DNA from 3 places in the Halomonas sp. A3H3 genome. Region 3 is predicted to be linked to each of the others. Evidence: predicted binding sites of a transcription regulator. Region 3 holds the regulator's gene; each other region holds the start of a gene.
The links. The regulator PhoB, encoded in region 3, activates phosphate uptake and scavenging genes when phosphate is short. The targets are predictions, from matches to a motif close to TGTCATANNNNTGTCANA.
Positions count from the first base shown of each region.

Region 1: the regulator PhoB is predicted to act here: its motif matches at 2,539-2,556, upstream of phnC (phosphonate ABC transporter ATP-binding protein).
Region 2: the regulator PhoB is predicted to act here: its motif matches at 902-919, upstream of HALA3H3_RS09205 (esterase-like activity of phytase family protein).

Region 1 is NZ_HG423343.1:3,618,635-3,622,468, reverse strand. Features, by position in the region: gene HALA3H3_RS16205 (MFS transporter) at 1-218, opposite strand, end outside; gene HALA3H3_RS16200 (LysR family transcriptional regulator) at 399-1,337, opposite strand; gene HALA3H3_RS16195 (zinc ribbon domain-containing protein YjdM) at 1,570-1,905, opposite strand; gene HALA3H3_RS16190 (ester cyclase) at 2,005-2,394, shown strand; gene phnC (phosphonate ABC transporter ATP-binding protein) at 2,645-3,490, shown strand; gene phnD (phosphate/phosphite/phosphonate ABC transporter substrate-binding protein) at 3,487-3,834, shown strand, end outside.
Region 2 is NZ_HG423343.1:2,065,565-2,069,398, forward strand. Features, by position in the region: gene HALA3H3_RS09205 (esterase-like activity of phytase family protein) at 1-835, opposite strand, end outside; gene HALA3H3_RS09210 (NADPH-dependent FMN reductase) at 1,055-1,633, shown strand; partial or broken gene HALA3H3_RS09215 (ATP-binding protein) at 1,656-2,318, opposite strand; gene HALA3H3_RS09220 (heteromeric transposase endonuclease subunit TnsA) at 2,460-3,140, shown strand; gene HALA3H3_RS09225 (Mu transposase C-terminal domain-containing protein) at 3,133-3,834, shown strand, end outside.
Region 3 is NZ_HG423343.1:1,898,876-1,902,709, reverse strand. Features, by position in the region: gene phoR (phosphate regulon sensor histidine kinase PhoR) at 1-492, opposite strand, end outside; gene phoB (phosphate regulon transcriptional regulator PhoB) at 495-1,184, opposite strand; gene ubiA (4-hydroxybenzoate octaprenyltransferase) at 1,310-2,200, opposite strand; gene HALA3H3_RS08385 (chorismate--pyruvate lyase family protein) at 2,236-2,811, opposite strand; gene HALA3H3_RS08380 (NAD(P)/FAD-dependent oxidoreductase) at 2,949-3,834, shown strand, end outside.

The DNA of each region.
Region 1 (3,834 bases), 1.7 Mb from region 3:
TCGCCGGCAACTAACAGCCCGACTAAAGGCACCAGTTGAGCAGCAGAGACCAGCGCCCCAATCTGAAATGCAGAGAGCGCCATATCTGCCTGTATATAAACGCTGATGGCCCCGATGCCTTGAACGAAAAAGCATGCCGCTGCTTGAGCCAGGGTGGCTATCAGTAGAATGAACCAGCGGTAGTTGTGAGCAGAAGCCATAGGCAGCATTGTCGTCATAGGGGTTCTCAGCGCATTGAGCCTTTCCTAAGAATTAACCCTTTTTGGGCGCTAAGCCGCGACGATATCGCAACGCCTGTTGCCACATCAGCAAGCACCGCTACTTTTCTGGCTAGGTTGCGTTACCGAATAAAAGAGGCGAAAAAATTGCCAACATTGCAATGAAGCGTGGAATGCCGTTCAAACAACCTCAGAGAAGGTTCTTACATTTTTCATTTCCAGCAGCCCATCCCATAACCGCTGGGCTTCTGCTGCGAGGGGCGCTGTGCGTCTCAGCAAGGTGATTTTTAATGGCACATCGAAAGCGGCACCTCCCGCTCGAACAAGCCGCTTAGCCCCAAGGTCTTCCCGCACTAGCGAATAGGGAAGCCACGCAACACCCAATCTTGATAACGTCATATGACGCAAACTATCAGCAAGACCAGCATCATGGTGTTGCTGTAAATTCAAACCTTGATTCACCAGCATGGCACTCAGCGACCAACCCAAATGGCACTCTTGGGAATAATTCAAAAATGAGAGTGGGGAGCCATCTGCAGCATGTAAATTAAACAGTGGCTGACCTGCGGCATTTGGTGCGCTAACAGGGATGAGAGACTCGGTATCTAGCTCAATTGAAGTGTAACTATCACTCTCTACTCCCAAACGCCTTGCAATAAGGTGTTCACCATCGAATAGTGCCGTTACATAGTCGGCCTCTCCCTGATCTAGAGTGGCTAGGCACTCCGGCAATGTATTAGCATCAATGCTAAATTTTGCCTGTGTGAACTGCTCTTGTAAGCGCGGCATCCAGTGAGGAAAAAATATCGCAGCCATAATGTGTGGTGAGCAAAATCGTATCCGCCTTTTCTGATCGTTAATATCATCAGCAACGGAGCGGCGAAATTGATCAAAAGCGCTAAGCGCTTGTGAAGCTACCATTTGCAGGCTTTGCCCTGCCTCCGTCAGCACTAGCTCCCCTTTACGCCGCTCAAACAGCGTGGTGCCTGCCCACTCTTCAAGGCCTTGAATACGACGACTCAAGCCTGAAACCGAAACATGCCGATGCTCAGCCGTGCGGCTAAAACTCTTGGTTTCACAAAGGGCCAGGAAATCTCTCAGGATTATCAAATCAGTCATTGAAGGCCTTCCGGCAGATAAGCTTTAGTCTTACTTTAGCTAAATAAATCGAAAGGAAATAGCGCTTTTGAATACTTTCCAACCCGCTGTCAAAGGCCTTAGAGCTGATTTTGTTGCCCTAGAACCAGATACCCGAAAACACGCTTCGCTTAAACGCTGAGTGAAGTGGTGATGGTGGGTGAGCCTCAGCTTACTGCGTCGTGTGGTGAATCGAAGAATTCCGGGGTCTTATTCAAGCTTTTTTCACAAAGTGGGCGGTCACCATCATGTCGCCGACGCCGTCGACCTTGCAGTCCAGTTGGTGATTCTTGCTATCCAAGAGCCGCTTGATAACCGCTTTGGTGCCCACCTTGAGTACCAATGAGCTGCCTTTGACCTTGAGGTCTTTGATCATCGTTACCTTGTCGCCTTCCGCTAACAGGGTGCCGTGGGCATCTTTTACCGTCACGGTCTCTTCTGCCTCAGCCTCAGAAGGGTTCCATTCGTGAGCGCATTCGGGGCAGATGAACAGGCTTTGATCCTGATAGACGAATTCGGATTGGCAATGGGGGCAAGGTGGGCACGACATGAATGATGACTTCTGTGGTTTGGTTTAGGCTGCTTATGATACTGAGCCTGTATACCCTTGGCGAATGCCTTCACGCCTGCCCAAGAAAGGAGAACCAGGATGAACAAACGTGACCTGGAAGCAACCTACCGTGATTACATCACCTGCCTCAATAATCAAGACTGGACGAACCTTGACCAGTTCGTGCATGACGATGTCCACCACAACGGCAGGCGCCTAGGGCTTGATGGTTATCGCGCCATGCTGGAAGCCGATTACGAGCAGATACCGGATCTTCACTTTAACATTGAGCTTTTGGCCGTTGATTCACCCCATGTCGCGTGCAGGTTGCGATTCGATGTCACACCCAAAGGTAGCTTCCTTGGCCTTGCGGTGGATGGCAAAAACGTGACGTTTTGCGAAAACGCGTTCTACCTGTTTAGCGATGGCAAGATTAGGGAGGTCTGGTCGGTCATTGATAAAGCCGCGATTGAGGCTCAGCTTGGTTAAACGTTGTGGTTATCTCCATTAACAAACGAATAGAGCAGAATATCGGATCGGTACGCCCAGCCTTGGTGGGCCTCGTTTTGTGACGATATTGGTCTAGAGAAGCGTTATCTGAGCCGTTTGACTGGCTACCTGCGCTCCTTGGATAGTCATTAACTTATCACCTGAACGACACAGCTTTGTCACTTAGGCGGGCTACCGTTGCATTGTAAGTCACAATAAAGTGAGCTTATACATTGCAGAAGGTGATCCAATGGAGCCTATTCAATCCTCTGACTTAATGCTCCGCATCGAGAAAATGGGGGTGACATATCCTGGGAATGTCCTCGCACTCCGCCCCACCACCGTCGATTTCCACAAAGGGGAGTTTACGGTACTACTCGGCCTTTCCGGTGCGGGTAAATCGACGTTACTGCGTTCTCTCAACCACTTGGTGCGGCCCAGCACTGGCAAAGTGATCTCGGCCGAGCTAGGTGCGCTCGAAACCCGGTCTACGGTACGCCGCCATCGGTGCAAAACCGCCATGGTTTTCCAGCACCATCAGCTCATTGAACGCCATACGGCGCTCCAGAATGTGCTGACCGGTCGGCTTGCTTACCACAGCACCTGGCGCAGTTTGTTTCCGCTACCCAGGCAGGAACAGGCGCTTGCTCTGCACTGCCTGGACCGCGTAGGCATGGCCGAGAAAGCGCTTACCCGGGTCGATCAACTCTCCGGCGGGCAGCAACAGCGGGTGGGCATTGCGCGTGCCTTGGCGCAGCAGCCCGCCATGATATTGGCGGACGAGCCAGTGGCCAGCCTTGACCCGGCAACCTCTGAGCGAGTGCTAACGCTACTGCGAGATATATGCCGTGAGGATGGTATTACCGCCATTATTTCACTGCACCAGCTGGAGTATGCCCAGCGGTTTGCTGACCGCATTATCGGGTTAGCGAATGCCCAAATCGTTTTCGATGCGGCCCCCTCACAGTTACAGCAACGCCACCTGAACGAGATCTACCACGGCACGCGCGGAGCTGTGACCGACGCCGCTGAGACCACCGAACCCAACCCTCAAACCACCACTCCCTCCCCGATAAAACTGGAGATTGCCCAATGAAACCGCTATTCAGCTTTTTCTTTGCCATCTGTCTTATGTTTGGAATCGCCATGCCGGCCTTGGCGGCGGACCCTGATCCAAATCCGGATCTATTAAAAGTCGCGCTACTCCCCGATGAAAACGCTTCTGAACTGATCAAACGCAACCAGCCATTGAAAGAGTATCTTGAAAGTACCCTTGGGAAAGAAATTGAGTTAATCGTCACCACGGATTACTCCTCCATGATCGAAGCCATGCGCTTTGGTCGCATCGACCTCGCCTACTTCGGCCCGCTCTCCTATGTGATGGCAAGAAGCAAAAGTGAGATCGAACCCTTTGCCGCCATGATTGTGGATGGCAAGCCC
Region 2 (3,834 bases), 170 kb from region 3:
ACATTCTTAATACGGGGGTGCCATCAATCGTTTCCGGGGCGTTGGCGTTGCTGTCCCAGACTGGCTTTTCCAATAAGGGGTAAAGGGTTGTTTGGTCTTCGGAGAGCGCCATGCCCTCGTAGCCACCGGAGCGAAACACTCTCACATCATCAGCGAGAGGCGCGCCAGGGTTCGGGGTGAGGGCAAAGGCATTGTCGGGGGAGCGCATCAGCGTCCCACCAGGATTGGTGGCCAGCACTTGCAGCACTTCGCCCGTATTATTGACCTGGATAATCCAGGGGCCGAACTCATCGCCAATCCAGTAGCTATCGCCCACCGGCTGTATCGATTCAATATCGAAATCAGCTCCGGTTAAAAAACGACCAGGTGTAGCTTCATTCATAATCGGGAAGGGCACCTTGCGGTTGGGATCCGATAGTTGAACGGTTTCCTCGATGATGACGCGCCCAGTGTCCCAGTCAGTCTTTATGATGTTAAACATCAGAATGACGTCGGAGGAGTTCGCCTTGGAGCCAAAGCCGTTATCGGTCAACACCAGGAAACGGTCATTGCCAAGTGAGCGAATACCTGAAAAACCCTGCAAAGGCTGGCTGGGGAAGGGTAGCGCTAAGCCGGTGGCTTGCATGTTCGTATACAACTGCTCAACGCGGCCCTCTTGGCCAGTAAAACGGCCTGAGACGTTATAGTGCTCAGCGGCACCGGAAGGAGCTGCCACAAAGGTGCTGCCGGGTAGCTGGGCATGGCCGGACAATGTGGCGGGAAAACTCTGCTGGGCGTGTGCCGCACTGGTAAACGCAAAGGCGAGTAGAGCAGTCGCTAGTAACGGCTTTGTCATCACTATTTCACCATTTCGGAGGAAAAATTAGGGCAGGTGCAGCTTTTGCTAATTTTCATCCGTAATAGTGATAGTTGAATGACAAAGTGCAGACGTTTTAATGGCAGCAGGGTTTCACGTCGAGTCTGGCCCTGAGTCGTAAAATACGTCTTGCTCAACGGGCGTAAATATTAATAAATGGTGTGGCTTTCAAATACATTATTCAAAGAGGAAATGGCAATGGGATCATCGGTCAAAAAGGTACTGGTCTTTGCAGGCAGTGCCCGAGAAGCGTCACTGAACAAGCAGCTAGCCAAGCTGGCCGCCAAGCGTATTGAGGCGCTTGGCGGGGAAGCAACCTTTATCGATTTAAAAGATTATCCCTGCCCACTGTTTGATGAAGATATTGAAGCCCGGGGCGTGCCGGAGAATGTGCTGAAGCTGCGTGAGATTCTGGCGGATCACCAAGCGGTGATGATCGCTTCGCCGGAGTACAACGGCTTTATCACGCCGCTGCTGAAAAACACACTGGACTGGCTATCACGTCCCTATCAGGATACGCCGGGGCTCAAGTTATTTGCCGGTAAGTGGGCAGCGCTGGTGGCGGCTTCCCCTGGTGGGCTAGGTGGCATCCGTGCGCTACCGCTTGGTCAGCAACTGTTAGCCAATCTGGGGTTGGTCGTGCTGCCACAGCCATTGTCGCTGGCGAAAGCGGGCAGCGCTTTCAATGATAGTGGCGCGTTACACGATGAAACCACGGGGCAGAAGCTGGATGCGCTGTGTCAGCGCCTAGTGGATTCACTGGCCGCCACGCACTAACCGCCCAGTGGCTTTCGGGGGCTTACGCCCCCTTTAGCATCCGATCCAGCTGTCGGTATCCAATCGCCTCAATTAGATGCGGCTGGGTGGGTTTGGGTTCGCCCTGAAGGTCGGCAAGGGTCAGGGCTACACGTAGTACGCGGTGATAGGCGCGGGCGGAGAGCTTGAGCTTTTCCAGCACGCCCGCGAGCCAGGCGCGCTCTTCATCGTTAAGCGCGCAGGCGGCTTCCAGGGCTTTGCCGCTTAGCTGGCTATTCAGCGCGCCACGGGCCATTTGGCGTTCTCGGGCGGCCATCACCCGCTCGCGCACGGCTTCTGACGACTCGCCTTGGGTTTGTGCGGTGAGCTGCTCTGGCGGCAGCGCGGGCACTTCCACTTGCAGATCGATACGGTCTAGCAATGGCCCGGAAAGCCGTGCTTGATAACGCTGGATTTGGCTGGCGGTACACTGACAGCGCTGGCGTGGGTCGCCCAAGTGGCCGCAGGGGCAGGGATTCATTGCGGCTACTAACTGAAATTGAGCAGGGTAGCGACGTTCATGACTGGCGCGTGCGAGATGAATCTCGCCGGTTTCCAGCGGTTGCCGAAGTACCTCTAGCACATGGCGGGAAAACTCCGGCAGCTCATCCAAGAACAGCACGCCGTGGTGGGCCAGCGAAATCTCACCGGGTTTGGGTTTTGAGCCGCTGTCATTTTCAGCAATTGATGCGACCCTCAGGGCGTAATATCGGGCTATTATGGTAGTCTGTACAGGATTGAGTGCGACAGAATTAATAGCAATTGATGCGACAGGTCTTGTTTTATTCAACATTTGGTGCGACTGCCCATGCCACTGCCTACATCCGTTCGTAAAATCGGCCCTACCCGACGAAGTGTGTCTGGCTACTATGCCTTTCGCGGGGAGGAGTCTATTGCGTTCGAGTCGACGCTCGAACGTGATTTCCTCATCAAGGCTGACTTTGATGTGAGCGTCCTTGGTGTGATATCCCAGCCGTGCGAGATCCCGTTTCATCATCCCGTGACCGGTAGGCGCTACACCTACACACCTGACTATTTGGTTTATTACCGTCTCGGTAACCGTCATTACAGGGATTACCCAAAACCTCTCCTGGTGGAGGTCAAACCACGGGAAAAGTGGCAAGCACATTGGCGTGAATGGTCGCCTAAATGGAAGGCGGCGATACGGCATGCCAACAATGAGGGCTGGGCGTTTCGCATTCATGATGAAAGCCGCATTCGTGATAAGACCTTGGACAACATTACCTTCCTAGCGCGCTATAAACGGATGGTGTTTCCTTCTGTCGAAAGCCAGGCAGTCCTCAACACGGTGAGGGAAATGGGGGTGGCGACCTTGGATTACCTGCTTTCTCGGCACTTTATGGGCGATATTTACCGGGCAGAGGGGATTGCGCATTTATGGCATCTACTGGCGACTCGGCAGTTAGATTGCGATATGGCCCAATCCTTCAGTCCTCTATCAGAGGTATGGGTACCCGATTATGAATAACCATCGTGGCAGCGCAACTGAACCCAATAACGGCGTCGCCCAAACACGCCAACACTTGCAGATTATGGTGGGTGAGCAGGTTCAGAAAGATGGCACCGTTTACCGAATTTCCCAGGTGCTCGATTTTGAGACAGTCATTGGCATTGCCGTTGAGTCCGGGCGTAGTTGCCCGCTTCGCATCAAAGAACTAGCGCCTCTCAATAGCGGGTCCGTATCCCCTGAGCAGGATATGTCCGAGATTGGGGATGCCGATTGGCGGGAGGCCGAGCATCGCTTTTCCATCATTAAGCCCTTGGTGGATCGCCATACGGTGGGGCGGGATGCAGCGGAGGAGCGTGCGAAACAAACGGGGGTTGATACGGCTACGATCTACCGTTGGTTGAAGCGGTATAAAGCGACGGGCTCGGTGCTTGCATTGATTCCTCAAAAGCCAGGGTGGAAGAAGGGAAAGTCGCGTATTCCCGCGCATGCCGAGGCAGTGATTCAGGAAGTCATCAAAGAGGTGTATTTGACGCTGCAGCGTCCGTCCGCACAAAAAGCGGTACAGGAAGTCATGCGGCGCTGCCATGAACGGCGCATCGACCCGCCGAGCCCTGGTACCGTTCGTGCTCGTCTGCGTGATATCCCAGAGCGTGACCGGTTGCGTGGCCATGGTTTTAGAGACAAAGCCATTAACAAGTTCCAGCCGGCTGCC
Region 3 (3,834 bases):
GAGCGTTAACGGCTCACTGTAGTTACGCGAATTAAAATAGCTGATAAAGCCCGGGTCGCGCAGCAGGTTGGTAATGTGTTGACCACGATCATGGGCGGTTTGTAGCCCCAGCATGGCGGTGGCGGCGCTGTTCCACCACTCCAAATCACCGTGGCGATCAAGCATGACCACGCTATCACGCATTGCTTCAGACGACTCTTGAATACGTGCCAAAGTAGCCCGCAGACGGCTTTGGGTGATGCGCTGACTTTTTTGATAGCGGTATAAACGATCGAATAGCTCGCCCCACATCCCGCGAGCGGCAGGCGGTTCATCGTTAGGGTGGAGGGTGAGCCACAAATAGAGTTCGCGTAACTGTCGTAAGTGGTAAAACAGGCATCCCGCAAGCCCTGCTGCGAGCCCCAGCCCAGCCGAGCCCAACAGCCAGCCCAAGCAAGTGCCCAGCGTGGCCAGCCACGCTATTCGCCACAGCTCACGACTCCATAAACGCACATTTACACCCGTGCAGAGAAACGGTAACCGGTACCCCGAACCGTTTGGATCAGGTTTTGATGCACGTCACCCAGCGCTTTACGCAAGCGGCGGATATGCACATCGACCGTGCGCTCTTCAACGTAAACATTGCCGCCCCACACTTGGTCAAGCAGCTGGCTACGTGTGTAAGCGCGCTCTTGGTGAGTCATAAAAAACTGCAGCAAACGGTACTCGGTGGGGCCCATTTCCAGCGCTTTGCCGTGGGCACTTACCCGGTGGCTCACCGGATCAAGCAGCAGGCCGTTAATCTCAATCGGGTCTTCAACGCCACGTGGCGTCGCACGGCGCAGCACCGCTTTTAGCCGTGCCACCAATTCCCGGGGTGAAAAAGGCTTGGTGATATAATCATCGGCACCGGCTTCAAGCCCTTGAATTTTATTATCCTCTTCGCCTTTCGCGGTGAGCATAATAATCGGGATTTCAGCGGTGGTTTCTTCACGTTTTAGGCGTCTCGCCAGCTCAATACCGCTAGTGCCGGGCATCATCCAGTCCAGCAGCAGTAAATCGGGTTGGTGGTCGACCACCATGGCATGGGCATCCTGGGCGTTATCCGCTTCGAGCACGCGATAGTCAGCCATTTCCAGCGCTACCGCGATCATCTCGCGAATCGACGCCTCATCATCGACAATCAGAACGGTCTTGGCGGTCATACCAGAGCCTCACGGTGTTCAAAGAAACTAGTTCAAAGAAAAACAGTTCAAAGATAAACAGATCAATGACATGTCAGTGACGATAACACCATGACTTGATGACAATTACATGACAATCGCCTCGATCAGCCAGCCGCAGGCCACCAACTTAGCGCGATACCGGCAAAAATCAGCAGTCCCGACCAGTGATTATTGAGAAACGCCTGGAAGCAGGCATCCCGCTCCTGGTCGCGAATTAAGCGCTGCTGATGCAGAAAAGTCGCTGCCATTGCCGCTAGCCCTAACCAGAAGAAACCACCTAAACCAACCCGCCAGCCTACCCAAGCCAGCAACCCCAGGGTGGCTAGCTGGAGTAAGCCGATAATCAAACGATCCGCATTTCCAAACAGCACGGCCGTCGATTTAATGCCAATTTTTAAATCGTCGTCGCGATCGACCATGGCGTACTGGGTATCGTAGGCCACTGTCCAGCACACATTAGCGCAGAATAGCAGCCATGCTTCCAGCGGCACGTGGCCGAGCACGGCGCCAAAAGCCATCGGAATTGCCCAGGAAAAAGCCGCGCCCAGCACCACCTGAGGAAAGTGGGTATAGCGCTTCATAAACGGATAAATAATCGCCAGCAGCACCCCGCCCAGCGAGAGCAGCACCGTAAACCAGTTGGTCAGTAATACCAGAATAAACGCAGCGGCCACCAGGGCGATAAACAGCAGTTGAGCTTCGGTTTCGCTGATACGGCCCGTCGCTAGCGGACGTTGTTTTGTGCGTTTCACATGCCCATCGAAGTGGCGATCCGCATAGTCATTGACCACGCAGCCCGCAGCGCGCATCACATAAACGCCGGCCACAAAAATCAGCAGCACATTTCGCCCTGGTACACCTTCCGCAGCCACCCATAATGCCCACAGCGTCGGCCACATCAAAAGCCATGTGCCTATCGGCCGATTCAAGCGCATCAGCTGTAAAAAATCTGCCACGCGAGCCCATCCCTTCGGCCGCAACAGTGAACGATCCATGCTTACCTCACGAAGAATAAGATGCAGGCGCTAGCCTAGCGCGAAGGCAGGCCAAGATCATCCGCCATCGCCGTCAAAAAATACTCTTGCACTAATAATGACAGACTGCCGTGCTTACAGCCGTGATAAAAAACAGAGCGCCTTCCCCAGGCACAGCCTTCCTGTATGCCGTTGACGCTAGCAAACTGGGGGGAATGCGTCGTTACTTCCAATGGCCCACGCACTAAACCCGGCTGGCGAAATAGCCAACTACCTAGCGAGCGCTCGCCCAAGCACTCTAGCCGTTGGCCCTTTACCTGTGAGAGCGGGGCGACCGAGCGCGCCACCACCCATGGCGTTCCATCTAAGCACAGCGCCACTTCCCGCAGCCAGGCGTAACGCTTGGCACCAATGCCCAGCGCCTGAGCCTCATCCTGGCGCGGCCAACCAACCCCCTGGCGCAGCAGTCGTACTCGAAACGGCTTCTCGCCACCTGCGACCATTAAGCGGGCGGTTAACGAGTCGGTGGAGGCAACCCACTGCCACCAGGAAGCACTCATCGCCGGGCGCGCCGCATCAATCGGGCGCCAGCGGGAAAATAGAGGAGTTTGCCGAAAAGCAGCAGCCGTCACCGAGTTCTCCAGGGCAATTAACGGGTTGGCTAGTGTAACATGGGCACTGAAAGGCTTTTGTTTCAGCAACTTTTTTAACGACTCGGTTTAGCGCTTCTTTTTTCGCAATCTTATTTAGCAACTTTTTTGGTGTCTGCATGCCCGCCACCCAAACACAGAAAACCTCTTCGCACGCTGCGCTGGTGATTATTGGCACTGGAATGGCAGGGGTTGGCCTTGCCCGGGCGTTGCGCCGATTGGGCGACCAACGCTCAATCACGCTGGTGAGCGCCGACAGCGGCGATGATTACAGCAAGCCGTTGCTCTCCACCGGCTTCGCCAAGGGCCTGGTGCCCGAACAATTAGCCCAGCGCAGCGCTACTGACCTGGGCGAAGAGCTAAATGCCCAAATGGTTATCCACACCCAGGTAACCGCACTGGATGTGGATAACCAAACAATTCTGCTCGAAGGCGGCATGGTGCTCGGCTACGACACACTGGTACTGGCCACTGGCGCTGCACCACGGGTGCCCTTCAGCATTGAACCCAGCGTAGCCCCACGCTGCTTTACCATTAACGACCTGGATGACTACCGCCGCTTTCACACGGCGCTAGGCCAGGGCCCTGCACGGGTGGCGATTGTTGGCGCGGGGCTGGTCGGCTGTGAATTTGCCAACGACCTCCACGCTGGCGGCCATCGTGTCAGCCTCATTGCCCCAGAAGGAACCCTACTTCCTCGCTTGCTGCCACCGCCCTTAGGGAACGCCCTAGGCGATGCCTTTAGCGAAGCAGGTATCCATCTTCACCTTGCACGTTCGATTGATTCGATAGCGGCCGAAAGCGGCGAAGATATCGTATTACGTCTGGATAACGGCGACGCTGTCAGCGCTGATCTCGTGTTGATGGCAACCGGCCTTGTACCTCGCACAGCACTTGCCGAATCGGCTGATTTAAACGTATCACCTGGCGGTATAGTCGTTGACCGCCAGTTGCGTACATCGCACCCCAATATCCACGCCCTGGGCGATGCAGCCTGCGTAGACG